Regions from separate parts of the Glutamicibacter sp. NPDC087831 genome, predicted to be linked through region 2. Evidence: riboswitches for the same ligand, from Rfam matches in the RefSeq annotation. Region 2 holds a riboswitch; the other holds the start of a gene.

Region 1 (5,108 bases), on a different contig from region 2:
GGCCGCGGACTGGGACTTGGCCAGCTCGTGGCCCGGGTGGCGTTCCAGCCCCGGGTAGTAGACGCGGGTGACTTCGGGCTGGTCATCGAGCCAGCGGGCCAGGGTGGAGGCGGTAGCCCCGTGGCGTTCCATGCGCAGGCCCAGGGTCTTCAGCCCGCGGGCGGCCAGGTAGGAATCCTGCGGACCGGAGACCGCGCCCCCGGCAAACTGCTGGTAGCCCACGGCTTCGGCCAGGCTCTGCCCGCGGTGCAGGTGATCGGCCACGATGACGGCCCCGCCGAGCACATCGGAGTGCCCGCCGATGTACTTGGTGGTGGAATGGACCACCGCGTGGGCGCCGAAATCCAGCGGGCGCTGCAGATACGGGGTAGCGAAGGTATTGTCCACCACCAGCAGGGCGCCGTGTTCGCGGGCGATGGCAGCCCAGCCGGCCAGGTCGGCGATGCCCAGCAGCGGGTTGGACGGGGTTTCCACCCAGAGCAGCGCGGTGTTCGGGCGCATCGCGGCGCGCACCGCAGCCAGGTTGGTGATGTCCACCGCCGAAGAGGTGATCCCCCATTTGCCGTGCAGCTTGGAGATCAGCCGGTTGGTGCCGCCGTAGCCGTCGGCACCCAGCACGATGTGATCGCCTGGCGCCAGTATTGCGCGCAGCAGCGCGTCTTCGGCCGCGATTCCCGAAGCGAAGGAGAAGCCGGCGGTGCCGCCTTCCAGCGCGGTGAGCTGGGATTCGAACCCGTTGCGGGTCGGGTTGGAGCCGCGCGAGTACTCGTGCCCGGCGCGCAGCACGTTGATGCCGTCCTGGATGAAGGTGCTGGTCTGGTAGATCGGCGGGATCACCGCACCGGTGTGCGGGTCCTTGTGCTGGCCGGCGTGCACGGCGAGGGTGTTGAAGCCGCTCATGCGAAACTCGCTTCCTTGGTGCCGGCGGTGGCCTGGGTTGCGGCCAGTGCGTGATCCAGCGATTGGGTGATATCTGCGAGCAGGTCGGCGGGGTCTTCCAATCCCACCGACAGGCGCAGGGTGGAGGTGTTCAGGCCCGCGGCGGCCAGCTGCTGCTCCGAGAGCCGGCAGTGCGTCATGGTGGCCGGGTGGGAGACCATGGTGCGGGTGTCCCCCACATTCGCGGCCAGGGAAATCAGCGCCAGCCCGTCGATCACCGGGGAAACCAGCGACGGGTGGGCCAGCTCGATGGCCAGCACGCAGCCGGTGCCCTTCGGGGTGATCTTCGCGGCCAGCTCGTGGCTCGGGTGGGTGGGCAGCGATGGGTGGTGGATGGCCGCGATGCCCGGATGAGCGGAGAGCTTTTCGATCAGCGTGGTGACACTGCGCTGCACGTGCCCGGCACGCACCGGCAGGGTCTCGATTCCGGCCAGGATTCCCTGGGCGCTGGCCGGAGCGAGGGTCGGGCCCAGGTCGTGCAGGAACTTGGAGCGCACCAGCATCGCGTAGGCGGCCGGTCCGTGGCGCTCAAGCAGCGAGGTGTTGTTCAGGCGCACCCGCGGGGCGGCGATCTGCGGCCAGCGGGCGGCATCGGAGAAGTCGAATTTGCCCGAGTCCACCACCACCCCGCCGAGCACCGAGCCGTGCCCGGCCAGGCCCTTGGTGGCCGAGTGCACCACGATGTCGGCACCGATTTCCAGTGGCCGCACATTCAGCGGGGTGGCCAGGGTGTTGTCGACCACCACCGGGATGTTGTGCTCGTGGGCGATCGCCGCGATGGCGGGCAGGTCGGCCACGGTGCACAGCGGGTTGGAGACGGACTCCAGGAAGAACGCCCGGGTGTCCGACTCAATGGCAGCGGCCCAGGCGGACGGATCGGCCTGGTCGACAAAGCTGATGCGGATGCCGAAGTCCGCGAAGGTGTCGGTGAGCAGATCCACGGTGCCGCCGTAGAGCGAGGAGGAGGCCACGATGTGCTTGGGACCCTGGGTCAGGGCCAGCAGGGACAGGGCGACCGCGGACTGGCCGGTGGCGGTGGCTACCGCCTGGGCGCCGCCTTCCAGCGCGGCCACTCGCTGCTCGAGGATCGAGACGGTGGGGTTGCCGGTGCGCGAGTAGGTGAAACCGGCCTGGCGCAGCGCGAACTTCTCGACCGCTTCGGCATGCGATGCGAATTGGTAGGCTGCGGAATTGTGCAGTGGCGGCAGCATCGGGCGGAAGTCTCCGCTCGGGCGGTACCCTGCGTGCACCGCGTCGGTTTCCTGGCTCATGGCTCCTCCTCGTTTTTCTGCGAGGGAGTGCACCGATTAGGCATCGTGCAAAGGCACGAAGCACAGCGCGAAAACGCGTTCGGAACTGCTCCATCGTTCCTGGCATTAGCACCTTTCGGTTTCCCGATGGTTGCTGCGACGTCAACGAGCCAGATCTCTTAGTCGCTCTTGATGGTTTGTTGTTCTTCCATGGTTGGCCATGGGCTGCGAGGGGTGCAAGCGCTATCGGGCGGCCGGCTTCATACAAGGCCGCCAAGCTTCATATGTCGTGAACTTGTCATGATGACGCGGTGGCCGGTGCCACTTTATGACGCGAGCTTTTGAGCGGAATCAGCGTGATGCAGGGGTTCTGCCGGAAGTTTGTGACGATGGGCCGGCGATCGATGACCGAGAGTTACGCCTGGGGCGGCTCAGCCGAGCACCTCGACCCCGAAGCTGGCGACCACGGTGCGGACTTCTTGCAGATAGCGCTGGGCCTGGTCGGTGAGCGGAATGGCGGCGTGGCCGATCCAGCCGATCTCGATGCGCTCCTCGATCGCCAGCGGGATGGCGACGATGGAGGGATCCAGCTCGTCGCTGATGATGCCGGTGGAGATCGTGTACCCGCCCAGGCCGATCATGAGGTTGAAGATGGTAGCGCGGTCGGAGACCTGGATTTCGCGTTGGCTGGAGCGGGTGGAGAGCACCTCCTCGGCGAAGTAGAAGGAATTATTCGCGCCCTGGTCGAAGGTCAGCCGCGGCAGGTCTTCGAGGTCTTCGAGCGTGACCTGGCTTCGGGTGGCCAGCGGGTTGCTGCGCGAGATGAAGATGTGCGGATCGGCCAGGAACAGCGGGTGGAAGACCAGCCGGGATTCGCGCAGCAGCTTGTCAATGACCTTCCGGTTGAAGTCGTTGAGGTAGAGGATCCCGATGTCGCTGCGCAGCGTGCGCACGTCCTCGATGATTTCTTCGGTGCGCGTCTCGCGGAGCGAAAACTGGTATTCCTCGGCGCCGCTGGCCTGGACCATCCGGACAAACGCGTCCACAGAAAATGAGTAGTGCTGGGTGGAGACGCCCAGCAGCCGCCTGGCGGAGGGGCGGCCGAGGTAGCGATGCTCCAGCAGCTCCACTTGCTCCAGGACCTGCCGGGCGTAGCCAAGGAATTCTGCGCCCTCGGCGGTGAGCGTCACTCCCCTGGCCGAGCGCACCAGCAAGGTGCGCCCCACCCGTGATTCAAGCTCCTTCATCGCCGCCGACATGCTGGGCTGCGCGACGTAGATCAGGTCGGCGGCGGCGGAGATGGACCCCTCGGAGGCCACCGCCACGAAATAGCGCAGCTGCTGAAGTGTCAAGCCATTTGTTCCCTGAACCATAGCCAGAGTCTATATGAATCCATAGTTATATCGAGTTACCTGATATCAAGAATCACCCTGCATGATTGACGCAACGACTTCCCCTCGGCCTGCCCAGGCCTCCCAAATACAGATTGGCCATCATGGCAGACGCATTAAATTTCAGCATTAGCACCACAAGATTCGACGAGAATTATTCCCCTTCTGCGAATTCTCGAACCACGACAAACTTCGCCAACTTGGCGCGTGGAGAGCGCCGCGAAGAGAACCTTCGCAATGCCCTGACAATGATCAACCGCCGTTTCAATTCCCTCGCTCACTGGGACAATCCCCAAGGCGACCGCTATTGTCTTGAATTGGAAATCATTTCCGCAAATGTGCATTTTTCTGCCAATAATACCGATCAGGAATTTCCACTTTTAGAAGTGCTTGAAACCACGATCGTGGATAAACTCACGGGTACTCGGTCCCAGGGCATGGTCGGCAATAATTTTTCTTCTTATGTCCGCGATTACGACTTCAGCGTGGTGCTTCCAGCTTCGTGCAATGACAGCGGAGCCCCGGTGCTTCCGGAAGATTTTGGCGATCTCCATGGGCAGCTCTTCCAGCATTTCTTGAACTCACAGGCGTACCGTGAGCGTTTTGCCCAGTTGCCGGTGGTCTGCATCAGCGTCTCGACTTCCAAAACCTATTTCCGCGCCGGCAACAGCCATCCAGTGCTCGGTTTGGAATACCAGCAGGATGAAAATTCATTGACCGACGCGTACTTCGGAAAAATGGGCTTGAGCGTGCGCTACTTCATGCCGCAGGGTGCTGTCGCACCGCTGGCTTTCTACTTCCGTGGCGACCTGCTCAACGACTACACGAACCTGCAGCTGATCAGCCTGATCAGCACCATGGAGACGTTCCAGAAGATCTACCGCCCGGAGATCTACAACGCCAATTCGGCGGCTCCGGCTGTGTACCACCCGAGCCTTGGCGCCGAGGATTTTTCCCCCACCCGCGTCTTCTATGACCGCGAAGAGCGAACCCAACTGGGCAAGATCCAAGGCAAGTTCACCGAAGAGCATTTCATCATCCCAAATCGCCAACTGCTCGATCTGTGGTCCGCTTCCTGCCCGACACCCGTCGCCTAAGATCCAGAAAGATTCCCTTATGACTTCCCCGCTTATCCCCACGTCGATTGTAGGCAGCCTGCCCAAGCCGTCATGGCTTGCCGAGCCTGAAAAGCTCTGGTCCCCTTGGAAGCTTGAAGGCGAGCAATTGCGCGAAGGGCAGCAAGACGCCATGCGCGCAGCGGTGCTCGAGCAGACCCAGCGCGGCATCGACATCATTTCCGACGGCGAGCAGTCCCGCCAGCACTTCGTTACCACCTTCATCGAGCACCTGAGCGGTGTCGATTTCGAGAAGCGCGAGACCGTGCGCATCCGCAACCGCTACGACGCCAGTGTTCCCACCGCCATCGGTGCCGTAGAGCGCGAAAAGCCGGTCTTCGTTCAGGACGCAAAGTTCCTGCGCTCCTGTACCGACAAGCAGATCAAGTGGACCCTGCCTGGCCCGATGACCA
Region 2 (5,108 bases):
TGCGGGTTCCACCATGGGTCCAGCAAGATGCAGTAGTCGGCGGAAGTGAGGTTAATGCCGAAGCCGCCGGACTTCAGCGAGATGAAGAAGACCGGGAAATCTCCCTCGCTGAAACCGTCAATCAGTTCCTTGCGCTTTGGGCCAGTGGTGGACCCATCAAGGTATCCGTGCTCAATGCCCAGCTCTTCAGCGACGTCGCGTGCCTTGGCCAAGAAACTGGTGAATTGGCTGAAGACCAGAATCTTATGCCCTTCAGAAACCGCGTCCCCCATGAGTTCGCGCAGCATTTCAAGCTTCGCGCTCGGGGCATCGCCCTCGCCTACCAGGGACGGATCCAAGGCCAGCTGGCGCAGCAAGGTCAGCGATTGGAGAATCTGGAAACGATTCGAATCAACGTCGTCAACCAGGCCCAGGACTTCTTGCCGCACGCGCTGGAAGCGGCGGTCATAGGCTTTGCGGTGCCCCGGCTCCAGTTCGACTTCCAGCACCTGCTCGGTCTTCGCCGGCAACTCTGGAACGACCTGTTCCTTGGTACGGCGCAGCACGAACGGACGCAGTCGGCTCTTCAGGCGCTCCAGGCGCTCCTGGTCTCCGTCGGCAATGGGTTTCTGGTAGTTGTCCTTGAAGGACTTCGCACCGCCCAGCAGGCCTGGTGCAGCCAGTGAGACCAACGCCCACAGTTCCATCAGGTTGTTTTCCATGGGTGTGCCAGTGACCACGAATTTGCACGGCACTGGCAGCTGCCGGGCCTGCTTGTAGCCTTTGGAGGCATGGTTCTTCAGTTGCTGGGCCTCGTCCATGATCATGACGTTGAATCCGGCGGCTTCAAAATCCTCATAGGCCAGGCGGAAGATCGTGTAGCTGGTAACTACCAATTGGGCGTCACCGATCTGCGACGCCATGCTTTGGCCGCTCATTCTAGCTGTTGAAGTGATGCCGGTGACTCTCATCTGCGGCGCAAATCGCTGCGCCTCATTGATCCAGTTGCCCACCACCGAGGTAGGAGCCAGCACCAGGAATTTCTGGGCAGGATCCTCGACGCGCGCTTGTTCAAGGCAAGCCAGCAGCTGGACGGTCTTGCCCAGACCCATATCGTCGGCAAGGACGCCGCCGAGATCATGGGTACGCAAGAAGTTGAGCCAGGATAGGCCGTGGCCCTGATACGGGCGCAGTTCAGCGTTGAACGTTTCCGCTAGCTGGACCGGCTGCATTTCTTCACCGCTTTGCAGCGCCTTCATGGTCTGCAGCCACTGGTTGTGCTGGGCTTCGATAATGCCCAGATCCACCAGTTCTTGCCACCAGTCGATGCTCAACTTATGGATGCGGATCGTATCGCCCTGCACCGTGCCCAGCTCCCCGGCCTCTGATATCAGCTGGCGCAGCTGCGTGAAATCTGCACCATCAATCGGGATCACCGTAAGGTCATCGAGGACGAGATACTCATCTTGCTTGGTCAAGGCCTCCAGCAGCAGTGGGAACGGGACCTTGGTCTCGTCCAGGAGCACTTCCACAGACAAGTCGAACCAGTCCCCCGTGCTTTCGCCGGCTTCGACACTGACAGCGGCCGGCGCGTGGCTGATCCGGTACTTCGGCAGCCTGTTCTGCTCTTCAACGACCACATCGGGATGCTCTGCCAAGAGCGGCAATGCGTAGACCAAGAAATCGATGGATTCGGAGGTGCTGAATTCCTTCGGCGGGAAGATTCCTGAAGAGGTCAGTTGCCCCAAGGAAGCCTGCGCGCCGAGCTTGTCCTGCACCGAAGCAGCAATTTCCTTTTCCACGGCATACTGGCGGGGGCCCGCGGAGGCGTACTCCCAGGAATAGCTCACGGTCAGCGGAGTTCGGATGCTCTCCAGGGACAGCTTGAGGCTGGGGCGTGCTGGAACAGGGATGCTGTAGCTGTCATCCTCGCTCTTCAACGGTGCCATCAGGCGCAATCGGTCCAGGTGCTGGCGCTCGAAAAGCTCAACGCCTTCCTGCGGGATGGATTGCGCACCGGATTCAATAAATGTGGCCAGTTCCTTCGTGACCGGTTCAGCGAACCGGGCCAAACCGATTTCCCTGGCCTTCGGCAAGGGGCTGGACGCGTAAGCCAACAAGGTCGGCGGCGTGCCTATGGGCAAGAGGTAGACGTGCTCTTCGCTCGGCCCGCGCAGCTTCCCTTCCATGCTCAGGCCATGTTCACCGCGACGCACATCCACGTGTGCCATGGCTGGTTGCTCGCTGAACTCCACCGGGGCCTTGGCCGTAGAACCGCCGTTGACGATCTGCACTCCAGCTTCACGCAGGGCTTCGAACGCATCCAGCAGGTCCTGGCCTGGAAGATCCATCAAGGAGATCCACTCCTTGGGATCCCACGAATGGCGATAAGTATCTTGTTCAACGTGTTCACGCAACCGGTCCAGTTCAACGACCGCACGACGCTGCTTCTTGGAGAACCGCGTATCAAAAGCGACATTGCGCCAGCTGATCCCGGTTTGGATCCAGGGGCTCTTGGTGCCCTGGCGGGCCGGGCGTGCCTGCAAGGTCAGCGCGTCCTCGCCGCCATAACGCGGTTCGCTGACCACTTTCAGGATCAATCCCAGCGGTTCTTCGGCAACCAGCGGCTCATCGGAAATGACTGGAAGCAGACGGTCAAGGGTGCGTTCCCACTGCGGCTTGCTATTGCGTTTCCATGCGTGGGGATCCACCCCGGAGTCGGAGACGAAGAAGCCCTGGTCTTCTTCGGTGGTGACCTCAATGAGCAAGGCGGCGACGTCTTCACAGGACTGAACCCCCGGATGCTTGCCGCAGAAGCTGGTGAAGCTGATATTGCCCGCGGTGATTTCCAATTGGGCCATCACCGATTCGCGCAGCACCACACCGGAGATGCGGGTAGATCCCGGGCGCATTACCCGGTTGGCGATCTGCACTTTTCCGGAATCACACAGGAATTGGCCCAGGTTGTATTCGGATTCGGTCACCAAGGTCTGGGCCGCAGAAAGTGTCAGCTGGAATTCCATACTCGCCGTTCATTGTTCGTGCAGTGGGCGCCCGAGAGCTAGATTCCATCTTAGCGAGCCGGAAAGCAAGATGCCCGGTGACGAAAAGTTACTTCTGCCCTTTACCCGCGGGCCCTGCAACCGATAGAAATTAATCACTGAATCACGAGTTCCACTCTTTGAGCCCTGGCTGAGTGGACGGCAACCCTCCTGCGTCATTGTGCGGGGTGCCCCAGGTGAAGATTCGACGCATCTTGAACGCCAAGATGCGTAAGCGATGGCGCCCCTTGCGCCAGAAAGGGGATCAATTCCCCATGACTAATGCAGCATCTGCCCCAACCGTATCCGAAGACCGCGCACAGCGCCTGCAGGAAGCAGGCAAGGGCTGGGGCGAACGAATTTCGGCTGCCCCGCAAAGTGCCCAATTGACTTTCACCGTCGAGGGCGAAGGCTTCGATTCGGTAGCCAGCAACATTGTCTCCGGCAAGCACACCTTCCAGGTCGACGAGCCAGCTGCCCTGGGCGGCAGCGACCTGGCCGCAAGCCCCGTGGAATACGCGCTCGGAGCGCTCATCTCCTGCCAGGTTGTGGTCTACCGCTTGTACGCGCAGAACCTCGGCATCCAGGTGGACGACGTGAAGATCCAGGCCAATGGCCACCTCGATGTCCGCGGACTCTTCGGCATCGACCAGACCATCCGCCCCGGCTTCTCGTCGGTGGATCTGGACATCCGGATTGCCGGACCGGAATCAGCTGAACGCTATGAAGAACTGCGCCGCGCAGTGGATGCACACTGCCCGGTGCTGGACCTCTTCGCCAATCCGGTGCCCGTGACAACCGCGGTAAGCATCGCAGAGACCAACTAGAGTTCGCTGAACTAAAAAGCACCGCGGCGGCCCCCGACTTCAGGGGCCGCCGCGGTGCACTTCTAGCTGAAGCCAACTATTGCCCCAGGAAGTTCAGCAGGACTTTGCCGGAGCGAGCCGAATCCTTGGCCGTTTCGAAGGCTTCAAGCGCATCGGCGACCGGGAACTCGTGGGTTACCGCCTCGGAAACCTGCAGTGAACCGTCGGCCAGGGCAGCAAGCACATGGTCGATTTCGTCGTTGAAGCGGAAGGAACCAACCAGTTCCAGCTCGCGGGTAATAGCCAGCGAAATGAGTGCGGGTTGTTCTCCTGAGGGCAGCAACCCGACCATGACCACTCGACCGCCGCGCACGGCACCGCGCACCGCGGAGGCCAATCCGCGGTAGGTGCCGCTGGCCTCGATGACCACGTCCGCGCCCACCTGGGCGATTGCTTCCTGGCCATCGGCGCGCAGGGTGGAGGTGGCACCGAGCTGCTTGGCAATCTCCAGCGGCTTGGCGTGCATGTCTACCGCGATAATTTCGCTGGCCCCGGCTCGTTTAAGCACTGCTACAGCGAGAGCTCCGATCGGGCCAGCACCAATAACCAGCGCCTTCTTGCCGGCGACTTCGCCGACGCGCGACACCGCATGCCAAGCAACCGCAGCCGGTTCTGCCAGTGCCGCATCGCGCAGTGCTAAGCCAGCAGGCAGCTCACGCAGCATGCGTGATGGCAGGTTCATTTCGCGGGCGAATGCGCCCTCGGTGTGCGGGTAGCGGGCGGCCGAGCCCAGGTAGGTGCACCCCGGGGAGAGATTCGGGCGGTCGGCCGGGTAGGGTTCCCCCGTCTCACCTGGTGTTGCCGGGTGCACGGCGACTTTGGTTCCGGCTGCCGGCCCGCTGCCGTCAGCGGCGGCCTGGATGATGGTGCCGACGATTTCATGCCCGAGAACCATTGGAGCCTTGAGGATCGATTCCCCGGCGGCGCCGTGGCTCCAGTAATGCAAGTCTGATCCGCAGATACCGCCGTAAGCGATGGCAACGCGTGCTTCATCTGCTCCCGGCGCTGCCAGCTCGATTTGTTCAATACGCAAATCACCGGCTGCATGGGCCACGACGGCCAACGTGCTGGTGGCGAGGGAATTAGACGACAACGCTCATGCCTCCGTCGATGAAAATGGTCTGACCGTTCACGTAGTTCGATCCGTCCGAGGCCAACCAGACTGCTGGTCCGGCCAGGTCTTCGACGGTACCCCAACGGGCCGCCGGGGTGCGGCCAAGAA

The links. Region 2 has a riboswitch for S-adenosylmethionine ahead of ACIOJF_RS10345 (OsmC family protein). Riboswitches for the same ligand answer to the same signal wherever they lie in the genome.
Region 1: it holds a riboswitch for S-adenosylmethionine, as region 2 does, so the genes downstream of both, ACIOJF_RS16875 (O-acetylhomoserine aminocarboxypropyltransferase/cysteine synthase family protein) here and ACIOJF_RS10345 (OsmC family protein) in region 2, are expected to answer to the same signal.

The regions. Positions count from the first base shown of each region.
Region 1 covers NZ_JBIUVH010000006.1:142,335-147,442, reverse strand. Annotated here, with positions in the region: gene ACIOJF_RS16880 (cystathionine gamma-synthase) at 1-900, opposite strand, end outside; gene ACIOJF_RS16875 (O-acetylhomoserine aminocarboxypropyltransferase/cysteine synthase family protein) at 897-2,210, opposite strand; SAM riboswitch class I at 2,298-2,388, opposite strand; gene ACIOJF_RS16870 (LysR family transcriptional regulator) at 2,621-3,562, opposite strand; gene ACIOJF_RS16865 (DUF1852 domain-containing protein) at 3,685-4,677, shown strand; gene ACIOJF_RS16860 (methionine synthase) at 4,697-5,108, shown strand, end outside.
Region 2 covers NZ_JBIUVH010000002.1:831,040-836,147, reverse strand. Annotated here, with positions in the region: gene ACIOJF_RS10350 (DEAD/DEAH box helicase) at 1-3,002, opposite strand, end outside; SAM riboswitch class IV at 3,143-3,264, shown strand; gene ACIOJF_RS10345 (OsmC family protein) at 3,296-3,847, shown strand; gene ACIOJF_RS10340 (L-idonate 5-dehydrogenase) at 3,924-4,979, opposite strand; gene ACIOJF_RS10335 (SDR family oxidoreductase) at 4,969-5,108, opposite strand, start outside.